DNA from 2 places in the Peribacillus sp. NJ11 genome. Region 2 is predicted to be linked to the other one. Evidence: riboswitches for the same ligand, from Rfam matches in the RefSeq annotation. Region 2 holds a riboswitch; the other holds the start of a gene.

Region 1 (5,523 bases), 1.8 Mb from region 2:
ATTAAATTCAATCCGATGGACATAAATGTATCTTTTTTACGATCGCATTGATAGGATATTTTCACATTAAGGGTTAGCCAAGGAAACAATGGATTATTCCCGCCTTTTGATGGAGGAGTATCCTCAAAAAGTCTAGTATACCCTGCCAGATTTTTTGTTGATTGAATAATTTGATGAAGGCGAGGGGAGCCAAAATGAATCATTTCTCCCTTTAAATCGGGTGGAGCATGTTCTGGGTCGGTAATGAAAGTCATCTGGGCTGGGTTCGGAATGCCACCGGTTTTTTCTAGATAGTGCCAATAAAAGGGTCTGTTCATTAATTCTTTATCCATTTCAATTGTCAGTTGAACGGTAAGGTGGGTGGGTGTATTATCCAGTATTTCACAATCATTGGCTTTAAAGTAAGTTAATAAAAAATCATGAATTTCCCGTTGCTGCATGAACCTCACCTTCCTTCATGGATTGAGCGAATTGAATTAACGATGAGAAATTATCCATCTTGATTTTCATTTCGCCCTCTGTTTTGGACTCGCCGACTACATCAATTAAGTATTCTTCAATGTTGTTAATTTCCAGTTTGGTTAGAATATCATCCAGTTCACCAATTACTTTTTCAAATAAATTAATTTTTTCGTATAGTAACTTCAGAATATGTTCTTCAACTGTATTTTTCGTGGCAAAGTTATAAATCATGACATCTTCTTCCTGACCAAGCCGGTGAATCCGCCCAATTCTTTGCTCGAGTCTCATGGGGTTCCATGGTAGGTCAAAATTAATCAAGTGATGGCAAAACTGAAGGTTTATCCCTTCCCCGCCCGCTTCGGTTGCGATTAATACCTGTATTTTCTTTTGGAATAATTCGCGCATCCAGTCTTTCTTTCCACGCTTAAATCCGCCTCGGAAAGGGACTGAAGAAATCCCATTCTGTTGCAGGTACCATTGCAGATAAAGCTGGGTCGCTCGGTATTCGGTAAAGATAATCACTTTGTCATCAATTTTCTTGATCAGTTCCAAAGCTTTTTCAGCTTTGGAGTTCTGAACCGTTTCGTTCACTTTAGAAAATAAATCATCAAGCTTTGCCAAAAAGTCAGGGGAAGGCTGGTCGTATTTTGCTTTCATATTTTTTAAAGTATAAAAGACTGCCTCCCTGCTGCTGCAGGCTTCCCTTTGGAGAGTGAGAGCTGAAAAAGCGCTTCCTTTTGTTCCATCCGAAATAGGCTTGAATTTGGAAACGGCATCGTACAATGCCTGCTCGGTTGGAGAAAATTCAATTGTGATGGTTTCCACATGCCTTTTTGTCCATTCAATACCAGTATCGGCCCGCCGGTTTCGTATCATAACAGTGTTGACCAGTTCCTTTAGGTGTTCATCTTCAATTATGTTCCGGCCTTTCCCTTTATATTTTTCCGAAAAGAGTGAGGCATTTCCCAAGTGGCCTGGTTTCAATAACGAAACGAGGTGGAAAATTTCCTCGACTTTATTTTGAATGGGAGTAGCTGTCAGGAGTAAACAAAATTTCTTTTTCAGATTTTGGACGAATTCATAGTTCTTCGTCTTATTATTTTTAAGTTTATGAGCTTCGTCAATAATGATGAAGTCATATTCCTGATTGAAAATGATATCACGATGTGGATCGCGTTTCGCTGTATCAATGGATGAAATGACCACATCACAGGAGTCCCAAACATAACTTTTTCTCTGAACGACTGCCGGAATATGAAACTTGGTATTCAATTCAAAAGCCCATTGTGTGACAAGTGAGGCCGGTACAAGGATCAATACTTTTTTTACAAGGCCTCTAATCATATATTCTTTTAGGATCAAGCCGGCTTCAATTGTTTTTCCGAGCCCTACCTCATCAGCTAAAATGGCCTTTCCATTCATCTTTTCCACCACTTGCTTTGCTGCTTCCAATTGGTGGGGAAGCGGGGTTAACTGCGGAAGGTGCTTGGGCGCCTGTAATCCCTCAAAATCAGGGATGATGAGATTTTCCTCCATTTGAACCGCCAACTTATAAAGCTCCCAATTTCCCCATGGACCGTCATTTTCCATCTTTTGCAGAAACTCGTCATTCCATTCAGAATTGAAGGATATATTGATTTTCATAGAAATAACTCCCTCTTAAATCATAATTTCCTTAATAAAAGGTCAAAACCCGAACATTTCATATGTGAAGTAAGAAAAATATTTCTCTTCAAAAGATATTGCAGAGATAAGTTTCTTAGGGTAGGATATAAGTATATTTAGAAAATTCCAATTTCCAAACGCTGTAAAGAATCTTTGTATTTCAGTTTTGCAGTTCGCGTTTTCTTAGTATGCGCTACAGGCTCCTATTTTATCCAAGATACTGAAGGAGATCATTCAAATGGTTCCTGAAGTTTTAGGAGAGTTGGCAGAGAATGCATTCCATGATGCTCAAAGGTTTTACTAATGCTTGGGGCTTGTTCGCTTACTTTCATTGGTAGACCATTTATATGCGGGTGAAGATAAGGGGAGAGACTACGGATGTAGCGCCGAAGGAGCAAACTTAGCAGTGAATCTCTCAGGCAAAAGAACTCTTATTGGACGCAACTCTGGAGAGCGCCGCCCATTTTGGGACGGCCACCAAAGGGGAAAACCTATTATATAGGTAAACTTTCAGGTTTCAGGACAGAGAAAAAGCTCAAACGGGCTTTCTCTGTCCTTTTTTGTGCTTTTTTCACATCATGAATCAGGATATCTGATGCGTAATGACAAGAAGCTTTGATAATGAAGCCATTTAAATTAAAAAATCTGAGGGGGGTCATTTTTTGACCAATTTAAAAAGAACACCACTATTTGAAGTTTATCGTGAATGCGGCGGTAAAACGATCGATTTTGGCGGCTGGGAACTTCCTGTCCAATTTTCGGGTATAAAGGACGAACATGAAGCCGTACGTACAAAAGCGGGGTTATTCGATGTTTCCCATATGGGGGAAGTTGATGTTAAGGGGCTTGGGAGCCTTTCCTTTTTACAGAAGATGCTGACTAATGATATATCAAAGCTGCAACAGGGCGGTGCCCAATATACGGCTATGTGCTATGAAAACGGCGGGACGGTTGATGATCTCATCGTTTATAAGCGGGCTGAAGACGACTATCTGCTCGTGGTCAATGCAGCGAATACAGATAAAGATTTCGATTGGCTGCAAGCTAATCTACCGGAAGATGTCCAAATCACAAATGTATCGAGTCACTATACACAGCTAGCACTTCAAGGGCCATCTGCAGAGAAGATATTACAAAAACTATCAGAAAATACTGCCTTAAGTGAAATTGGATTTTTCAAGTTCAAGGAAAATGTCATGATAAATGGTATCTCCACGATGGTATCCCGTACCGGATATACTGGTGAAGATGGTTTTGAGATATATAGCGACAGTGAAAACGGTCCTGCCCTTTGGAAGGCGATTCTGGATGCCGGAAAGGAAGAAGGGATTCAGCCGATTGGTTTAGGTGCTCGTGATACCCTGCGTTTTGAAGCGAAACTTCCGCTGTATGGGCAGGAACTTTCAGCGGACATCACCCCAATAGAGGCCGGGATCGGTTTTGCGGTAAAAGTGGATAAGGAAGCAGATTTTTTCGGGAAAGCCGTTCTTGCTGAACAAAAGGAGAAAGGGGCTCCCCGCAAGCTTGTGGGAATTGAAATGATTGACCGTGGCATTCCACGTCATGGGTATAAGGTCTACAGCGGGGACAAAGTCATTGGCGAGGTCACGACTGGTACCCAATCACCAACGTTGAAGAAGAACGTAGGGTTGGCACTTATCGATAAGGAATTTTCGGTGCTGGATGCGGAAGTCGAAGTGGAAATTCGATCCAAACGTTTGAAAGCCGTTATCATACAAACACCTTTTTATAAAAAACCACGTAAATAGAGGGGAATGGTCATTAGATGAAACATCGTTATTTACCCATGACAGAGCAAGATAAACAAGAAATGCTTGAAGTGATAGGTGTACCTACTGTTGAAGAACTTTTCAATGATATCCCTGAAAGTGTTCGTTTTCAAGGCGAATACGATATCAAGCCCGCTAAATCGGAACCTGCCTTAATAAAAGAATTATCAAGGCTTGCTGCCAAGAATGCGGATCTTAAAAATTATGCTTCCTTCCTTGGTGCGGGTGTCTATGACCATTATGCACCGGTCATCGTCGATCATGTTCTTTCCCGTTCTGAGTTTTATACGGCTTATACACCCTATCAGCCTGAAATTTCACAGGGCGAGCTTCAGGCCATCTTTGAATATCAAACGATGATTTGTGAATTGACGGGTATGGATGTGGCTAACTCCTCCATGTATGACGGCGGGACAGCGCTAGCTGAAGCAGCCATGCTTGCTTCAGGTCAGACACGACGCAAGAAGATTCTCATTTCAGGGACGGTTCATCCTGAATCAAGAGAAGTTGTTAAGACCTATGCGAAAGGACAACGCGTGGAAGTGATCGAAATTCCTTATAAAGACGGTGTGACGGATATGGCCGCCTTAAGGGAGTTGGTGAAAGATGATATTGCAGGAGTGATTGTGCAATATCCGAACTTTTTTGGCCGTATCGAGCCATTGAAAGAAATGGAAGAAATCATTCATGGCGTCAAGTCCATGTTTATCGTTTCCAGTAATCCGCTTGCACTGGGAGCCTTGACATCCCCTGGTGCCCTCGGTGCAGATATCGTAACGGGGGATGCTCAGCCATTCGGCATTCCAGCAGCATTCGGTGGACCTCATTGTGGATATTTTGCCGTTACGAATAAACTTGTACGGAAAGTTCCGGGCAGACTCGTCGGTCAAACAGTGGATGAAAATGGAAAAAGGGGTTTTGTGCTGACGCTTCAAGCTCGTGAGCAGCACATTCGCCGTGATAAGGCCACATCCAACATTTGTTCCAATCAAGCGTTGAACGCCTTGGCAGCTTCTGTTGCAATGACCGCTCTTGGGAAAAAGGGGGTCAAAGAAATGGCCGTGCAAAATATTCAAAAAGCGCATTATGCGAAAAAAGCTATTGAGGCAAAAGGGATAAAAGTAATGTTCGACGGTCCTTCGTTTAATGAATTTGTCATTAAACTGCCTGCTTCGTTTTCAGAAATCAATAAAAACCTATTTGAAAAAGGGATGATCGGCGGCTTTGATTTAGGAAAGGTTTATCCTGAGCTGGAAGACCATATGCTGGTCGCGGTAACGGAACTTAGAACAAAAGAAGAAATTGATGCACTTGCGCAGGAATTGGGGGATCAACATGAATAATCAAGATCAATCACTCATTTTTGAAATCAGTACATCCGGTCGAATCGGGTATAGTCTGCCAGAAATGGATGTTGCAACTACTCCGCTCGAAGAAATTCTTCCTGCCGACTACATCCGTGAAGAAGAGGCGGAGCTTCCTGAGGTGTCCGAATTGGATATCATGCGTCACTATACAGCACTTTCCAAACGGAATCATGGAGTGGATTCGGGTTTTTATCCGCTGGGTTCATGCACGATGAAATATAATCCGAAAATAAATGAAA
Region 2 (5,523 bases):
AGATGGTGCCTATGATATTGAAAATGATATCATGTATCTTGGCCCGAAATGGAAAGTCGTTGATTGCGGCGATGTGGACATGGTACATGGGGATATGATGCAATCCCATGATAATACGGAAGGAGCCATTCGAAAAATAGTTTCAAAAGGTGCAATGCCGGTTGTATTAGGTGGAGATCATTCCATTACAATTCCAGTAGGAAAGGGCTTGGGTGAACTCGGGCCATTTCATGTGATCCAGATTGATGCACATTTAGACTGGGCAGATCACCGTTCAGGAATGCGGGTTGGACATGGAAGCTGCATCCGCCGCTTATCGGAAATGAATCATGTTCAAAAGATTTTCCAATTGGGCATTCGTGGAATCAGCAGCAGTAAAAAAGAAGATGTCGATGCTGCCAGAGAATACGGAAGTGTCATCTTGTCTCCCCGCCAAATGAGAAAGATGGGATTTGAACAGGTTCTGGAACTTATTCCAGCAGGTGAAAAATATTATATTACCATGGACATTGATGGTCTCGACCCATCGATCGCCCCTGCGACAGGCACACCTTCTCCTGGAGGCCTGCTTTATGATGAAGTCAATGAATTACTCCATGGAATTGCAAAAAGAGGAGAAGTAATCGGTTTTGATATGGTAGAAGTAGCTACTCCTTACGACCATGCTGGAATAACTGGACAAGTAGCAGCGCGTCTCTCATTAGACTTGCTTAGTTATGTTTTGAAAGAAAAAGAGAAAAACCAGGATATAATCAGCGATCATCAAGAGCAGAACTTCATAAAGAAGCATTAGTCTATTAAATTTGAAAGCGTTTGCTGATATAAAATGACTTTCCTCCGTTTTTCTTTTCTTAGTTTCCTGAATATGTATAAATAAAGAGGAGATTCCATAAAAAACAATTATAGAAATAATCTTCAATAGTAAACATATAGAGTGTTCAAATATATATAGTGGATGACGATTGTGGGAGAGTGCAATATAGACAGCCACCAAGGAGCAAGTTCCAAAAAAACCCTTGGAACAAATCTCTCAGGTAAAAGAACCACAATGGGACGCAACTCTGGAGAGTGCGTTTTTAAAACGCCACCAAAGGGGAAGACTCTTTTCAGTATAGAGTTAAACTCTCAGGTAAAAGGACAGAGAAGGGAATGTTGCCATTACCCTTTTCTGTCCTGTTTTGCGTGCAAAACCAGGGGACATGTTATGGAGTGGCAGCAGTTATCTAAACAGAGAAGGAAATAAGAATGAGCTTGCAGAAATATGATCGAACCATTTTTGAGGCAATTGAAAACGAACGGAAACGGCAACATCAAACACTAGAGTTGATTTCATCAGAATACTTCGTCAGCCAAGAGTATTAGAAGCTATGGGCATAAATATGCAGAGGGTTATCCAGGAAAACGTTATTATGGCGGATGTGAATTTGTCGATGTGGTAGAACAAGCAGCTATTGAGCGCTTAACAAAGCTGTTTGGAGCTAAATATGCAAATGTTCAGCCTCACTCAGGTGCACAAGCAAATTTAGTGGTTTTTTCTCACTGCTTCAGCCTGGTGATAAAGTGATGGGAATGAACCTTTCACATGGCGGCCACTTAACTCATGGAAGTCCAGTCAGTGTTTCAGGAAAATGGTTTGAAGTTGTTTCTTATGGAGTTAGAGAAGATACCCAATTGATTGATTAGATGAGTTGGAAGCAATAGCAAAGAAAGAAAAACCTAAATTGATTATTGAAGGGATAAGTGCCTACCCAAGAACGATTAATTTTGCTCGATTTAGAGAAATAGCCGATCGAGTTGGAGCAAAACTTATGGTGGATATGGCTCATATAGCAGGGCTGGTGGCGGCTGGTCTTCACCCATCCCCAATCCCATATGCAGATGTTGTGACAAGTACCACTCATAAATCATTAAGAGGACCGCGGGGGGCATCATTTTAACGAACGATGAAGTAATTATCAAAGCGATTAATTAATCCGTATTCCCAGGAATTCAAGGCGGTCCACTTATGCATACATTGCAGCAAAAGCAGTTGCTGAATGCTTGGGAATAGAATTAGAGAGTCTTTTTGATATATGCATAATCACATTGATTGTTTTTGTTTTTTTTAAAGAAAAGGGTGGATAAATTAAAGGGGTATTGAAAAAGTAGTGTAGTTGAAGAAGACATATAAAGTAGACTTAACCCGCTCAAGTAGACAGCATCTACTCATTTATAATGTTAATCGTCAGTATCATTAGAACAATTATACAAATTAACAGGGGCGAAGTAATGAACACAAAATTACTATCAGAAATAGAAACTAAGATTAATTATTTGAAAGGCCGTTTGATTGTCATCGGAATGTTAAAAGGACTTTCTCATTCCGATACGATTAAAACTAGTCAAGAGTTAGATGAATGGTTGTATAAATATCAAATAATTAAATTCAACTGATCCATTATTCTGCGAAATCTTTCCCTACACTCTTTCCGTCACAGTTTTTGTGTCAAATACCAAATAAATATCTCTCTTATTTCATTGTCCCCGTTGAATAACAGGGATTTTTTTAATTGAATTAGAATGTATGAATATACTAACTGTGTTCTTTTAAAATGGTTACTTAACGATTATTTATTTTATTTCAAACCGGCTATTCACCGATATTGCTGGCTATACAGATCAAATTTTTGGATTAACTCACCTATTGGGCTTTAGCTGTACCAAGAATCAGAGATTTGTCAGATTCAAAGCTTTTTTCATAAGAGAAAGCAAGCGGGTATTCAAATTAAGGGTCCATTTTACGTGGCCAAATAACTATAAAAATTATTAAAGAAAATTATGAGGTGTTTTACGATTAGCTCATTCTATAAAAGAAGGTACTATCTCAGCATCACTTATTAAGGGGGAAATAGACTCTAACTCTAGGCAAAACAGTTTGGCTGCAGCTTTACGTGAAATGGGTTGAATCGAAAAGACTATTTTTATTCTTAATTACCTTACTAGTGAACTTTTAAGAAAAAAGATTCAAAAAGGCTTAAACAAAGGAGAAGCCATGAATGGAGTCACAAGAACTATTTTCTTTGGGAAACAAGGGGACGGAACGAAACACCTTCAATCATTGATAAAATACTTATTATTTTTAATCTATTGCATTATTAACAGTAAAGGCATGATCAGAGCCAATATCCTAAAATATCTGCCATCCTAAACCTAAAGCTATAAAGAAGGAATCCCTGTCATAATTTTATGATTCCAGTAAAATTTACCTTCCAGAAAACTCCGCCCAAAACAATTATTATTTATAGCCACATTGATAATTCTATCTGTTTAATAAAATCTATGTAAAACTCTCTTGTATCAAGAGAGTTTTTTGCATGAAAAGTTATTTAGCTAACCGGGAGCTTTGTTAACGTCGAGCTAAAAAGAGAGGTAAAAGGGTGATATGTTTGAATAAAAGTTGTTCACATTTCTCTTTTATAGACTTGCATTTACTTGATCCTGTTTGCGGACTGTTGTTAATACTTATGAAGATAAAAGCTGATGAGTTGGAGAAATAAAGAGCTGATTTACAAAATCTTAATATTTGGTTTATGTGGAATTAATGTTTTCAGATTATGATTAAACCGTAACAAACAGTAATAAACATTAAAGATTCCACACTAAATGGAGGCACTTTTTATGAATCGCACATTCAAGAAGAATTGTTACAAGTCTATTCAAGCTGTGATGTTAGGAGTGAGTGTACTGGGATTAGCTGCTTGTGGAGCTACTAATGAGGAGGCTGCTCCAGTGGTTAAGGATCCAAGTTCGTTAACCCTGAAAGAAATTGAAACAAAGGCAAAAGAAGAGGGGACTATTAATAGTGTCGGTATGCCTGATTCATGGGCTAACTGGGGAGAAACTTGGAATGAAGTGATGAAAAAATATACATTGAAACACAATGATACAGATTTGTCCAGTGCCGAAGAGATTGCCAAAATGGAATCTGAAGGAGAGAGTGCAACAGCTGATATCGGCGATGTAGGGATTTCCTTTGGGCCAATCGCGGAACAAAAAAAATTAACGATGCCATATAAAACTTCCTATTGGGACGAGGTACCTGAGTGGGCAAAAGATGACAATGGAGATTGGGTTGTTGGCTACCAAGGAACGATTGCATTCTTTACTAATAAAGAATTAGTAGATAACCCGCCTAAATCTTGGGATGACATATTAAAAGGGGATTATAAAGTAACTGTTGGAGATGTTCAGCGTGGTACACAGAATCAAATGGCCGTACTTGCTGCCGCTATCGCTAACGGCGGTGATGAAACAAATCTCCAACCAGGAATTGACTTTTTTGCTAAGCTTGCCAAGCAAGGCCGCCTTAGCTTAACTGATGCCAAGCCGGCTAACATCGAAAAAGGGGAAGTGGAAGTTGCCCTTGTTTGGGATTTCAATGCTCTTGGTTACGCTGACCAAATTAACCGCGATCAATTTGAAGTCACCATTCCAACTGAAGGTTCAGTCGTAAGCGGCTACGCAACTATTATTAACAAATTTGCAAAGCATCCGCATGCGGCGATGGCAACTAGAGAATATATCTTAAGCGATGAAGGACAAATTAATTTAGCTAAAGGATTTGCCCGTCCAATTCGCGATGTAGAACTTCCGAAAGAAGTAGCTGAAAAAATGGTTCCAGAAGAACAGTACAAAAATGCAAAACCAATTGAAGATTACAAAGCTTGGGAAGAAACGGCTAAAAATTTACCGCAGATTTGGCAAGAAGAGGTGTTAGTCCATGTCAAATAAAGTAATAGCAATTGTTGTTGATGGTATGAGATACGATAAAGCATGCGAAGCGCTGGGATTTATTCAGCATTTAGTTGAAACGAATCAAGCGTCACTTTACAAAGTTAAGTCGGAGCTTCCAAGTCTTTCCCGTCCATTATATGAAGTGTTGTTAACAGGTACGCCGGCTTCAATGAATGGGATTACGTCCAATCAAGCCGTTCGTTTATCTACTGAGAAAAGTCTCTTTCATCTTACGAAAGAAAACGGGTTAAGAAACGGAACAGTATCCTATTACTGGGTAAGCGAACTTTATAATCGTGCGCCATTCCATTTTATTGAAGACCGTGAGCAAGAAGATACATCCAATCCTATTCAATACGGAAAATTTTATTGGGACGATGACTATCCAGATAGTCATGTGTTAATGGATGCAGAAGCTTTACGCAGAAAGTATGACCCTCACTTTTTATATATTCATCCGCTCGGTGTAGATGTAAAAGGAGAAATTTTTGGCTCGGAATCAAAAGAATATCGTGAGCAAATCCTAAAAATGGGAAGCTTGTTGGCACAACTTTTGCCAATTTGGATCAAAGAAGGTTACCACATATTAATTACATCGGATCATGGCATGAGTGAATATGGCAACCATGGCGGCATAACTGATGGTGAACGTGATGTACCGCTCTTTATCATTAGTCCAAAAGTTGAGCCTGGCGTTTATGGTGAAGTGGTTCCGCAATTAGCTTTTGCACCTCTCGTTTGTGAACTATT

The links. A riboswitch is a leader RNA that binds a small molecule or an ion and turns the genes downstream of it on or off. The one in region 2 is predicted to bind glycine.
Region 1: another riboswitch for glycine. It lies ahead of gcvT (glycine cleavage system aminomethyltransferase GcvT); the one in region 2 lies ahead of glyA (serine hydroxymethyltransferase).

Annotation. Positions count from the first base shown of each region.
Region 1 is NZ_JAUCFO010000001.1:3,015,589-3,021,111, forward strand. Features, by position in the region: gene QUF86_RS14910 (YqhG family protein) at 1-440, opposite strand, end outside; gene QUF86_RS14915 (DEAD/DEAH box helicase) at 418-2,106, opposite strand; glycine riboswitch at 2,481-2,568, shown strand; glycine riboswitch at 2,572-2,655, shown strand; gene gcvT (glycine cleavage system aminomethyltransferase GcvT) at 2,790-3,896, shown strand; gene gcvPA (aminomethyl-transferring glycine dehydrogenase subunit GcvPA) at 3,914-5,260, shown strand; gene gcvPB (aminomethyl-transferring glycine dehydrogenase subunit GcvPB) at 5,253-5,523, shown strand, end outside.
Region 2 is NZ_JAUCFO010000001.1:4,766,297-4,771,819, reverse strand. Features, by position in the region: gene speB (agmatinase) at 1-793, shown strand, start outside; glycine riboswitch at 956-1,056, shown strand; glycine riboswitch at 1,057-1,150, shown strand; partial or broken gene glyA (serine hydroxymethyltransferase) at 1,246-2,034, shown strand; gene QUF86_RS23285 (aspartyl-phosphate phosphatase Spo0E family protein) at 2,269-2,433, shown strand; partial or broken gene QUF86_RS23280 (Tn3 family transposase) at 2,633-3,076, shown strand; gene QUF86_RS23275 (ABC transporter substrate-binding protein) at 3,658-4,770, shown strand; gene QUF86_RS23270 (alkaline phosphatase family protein) at 4,760-5,523, shown strand, end outside.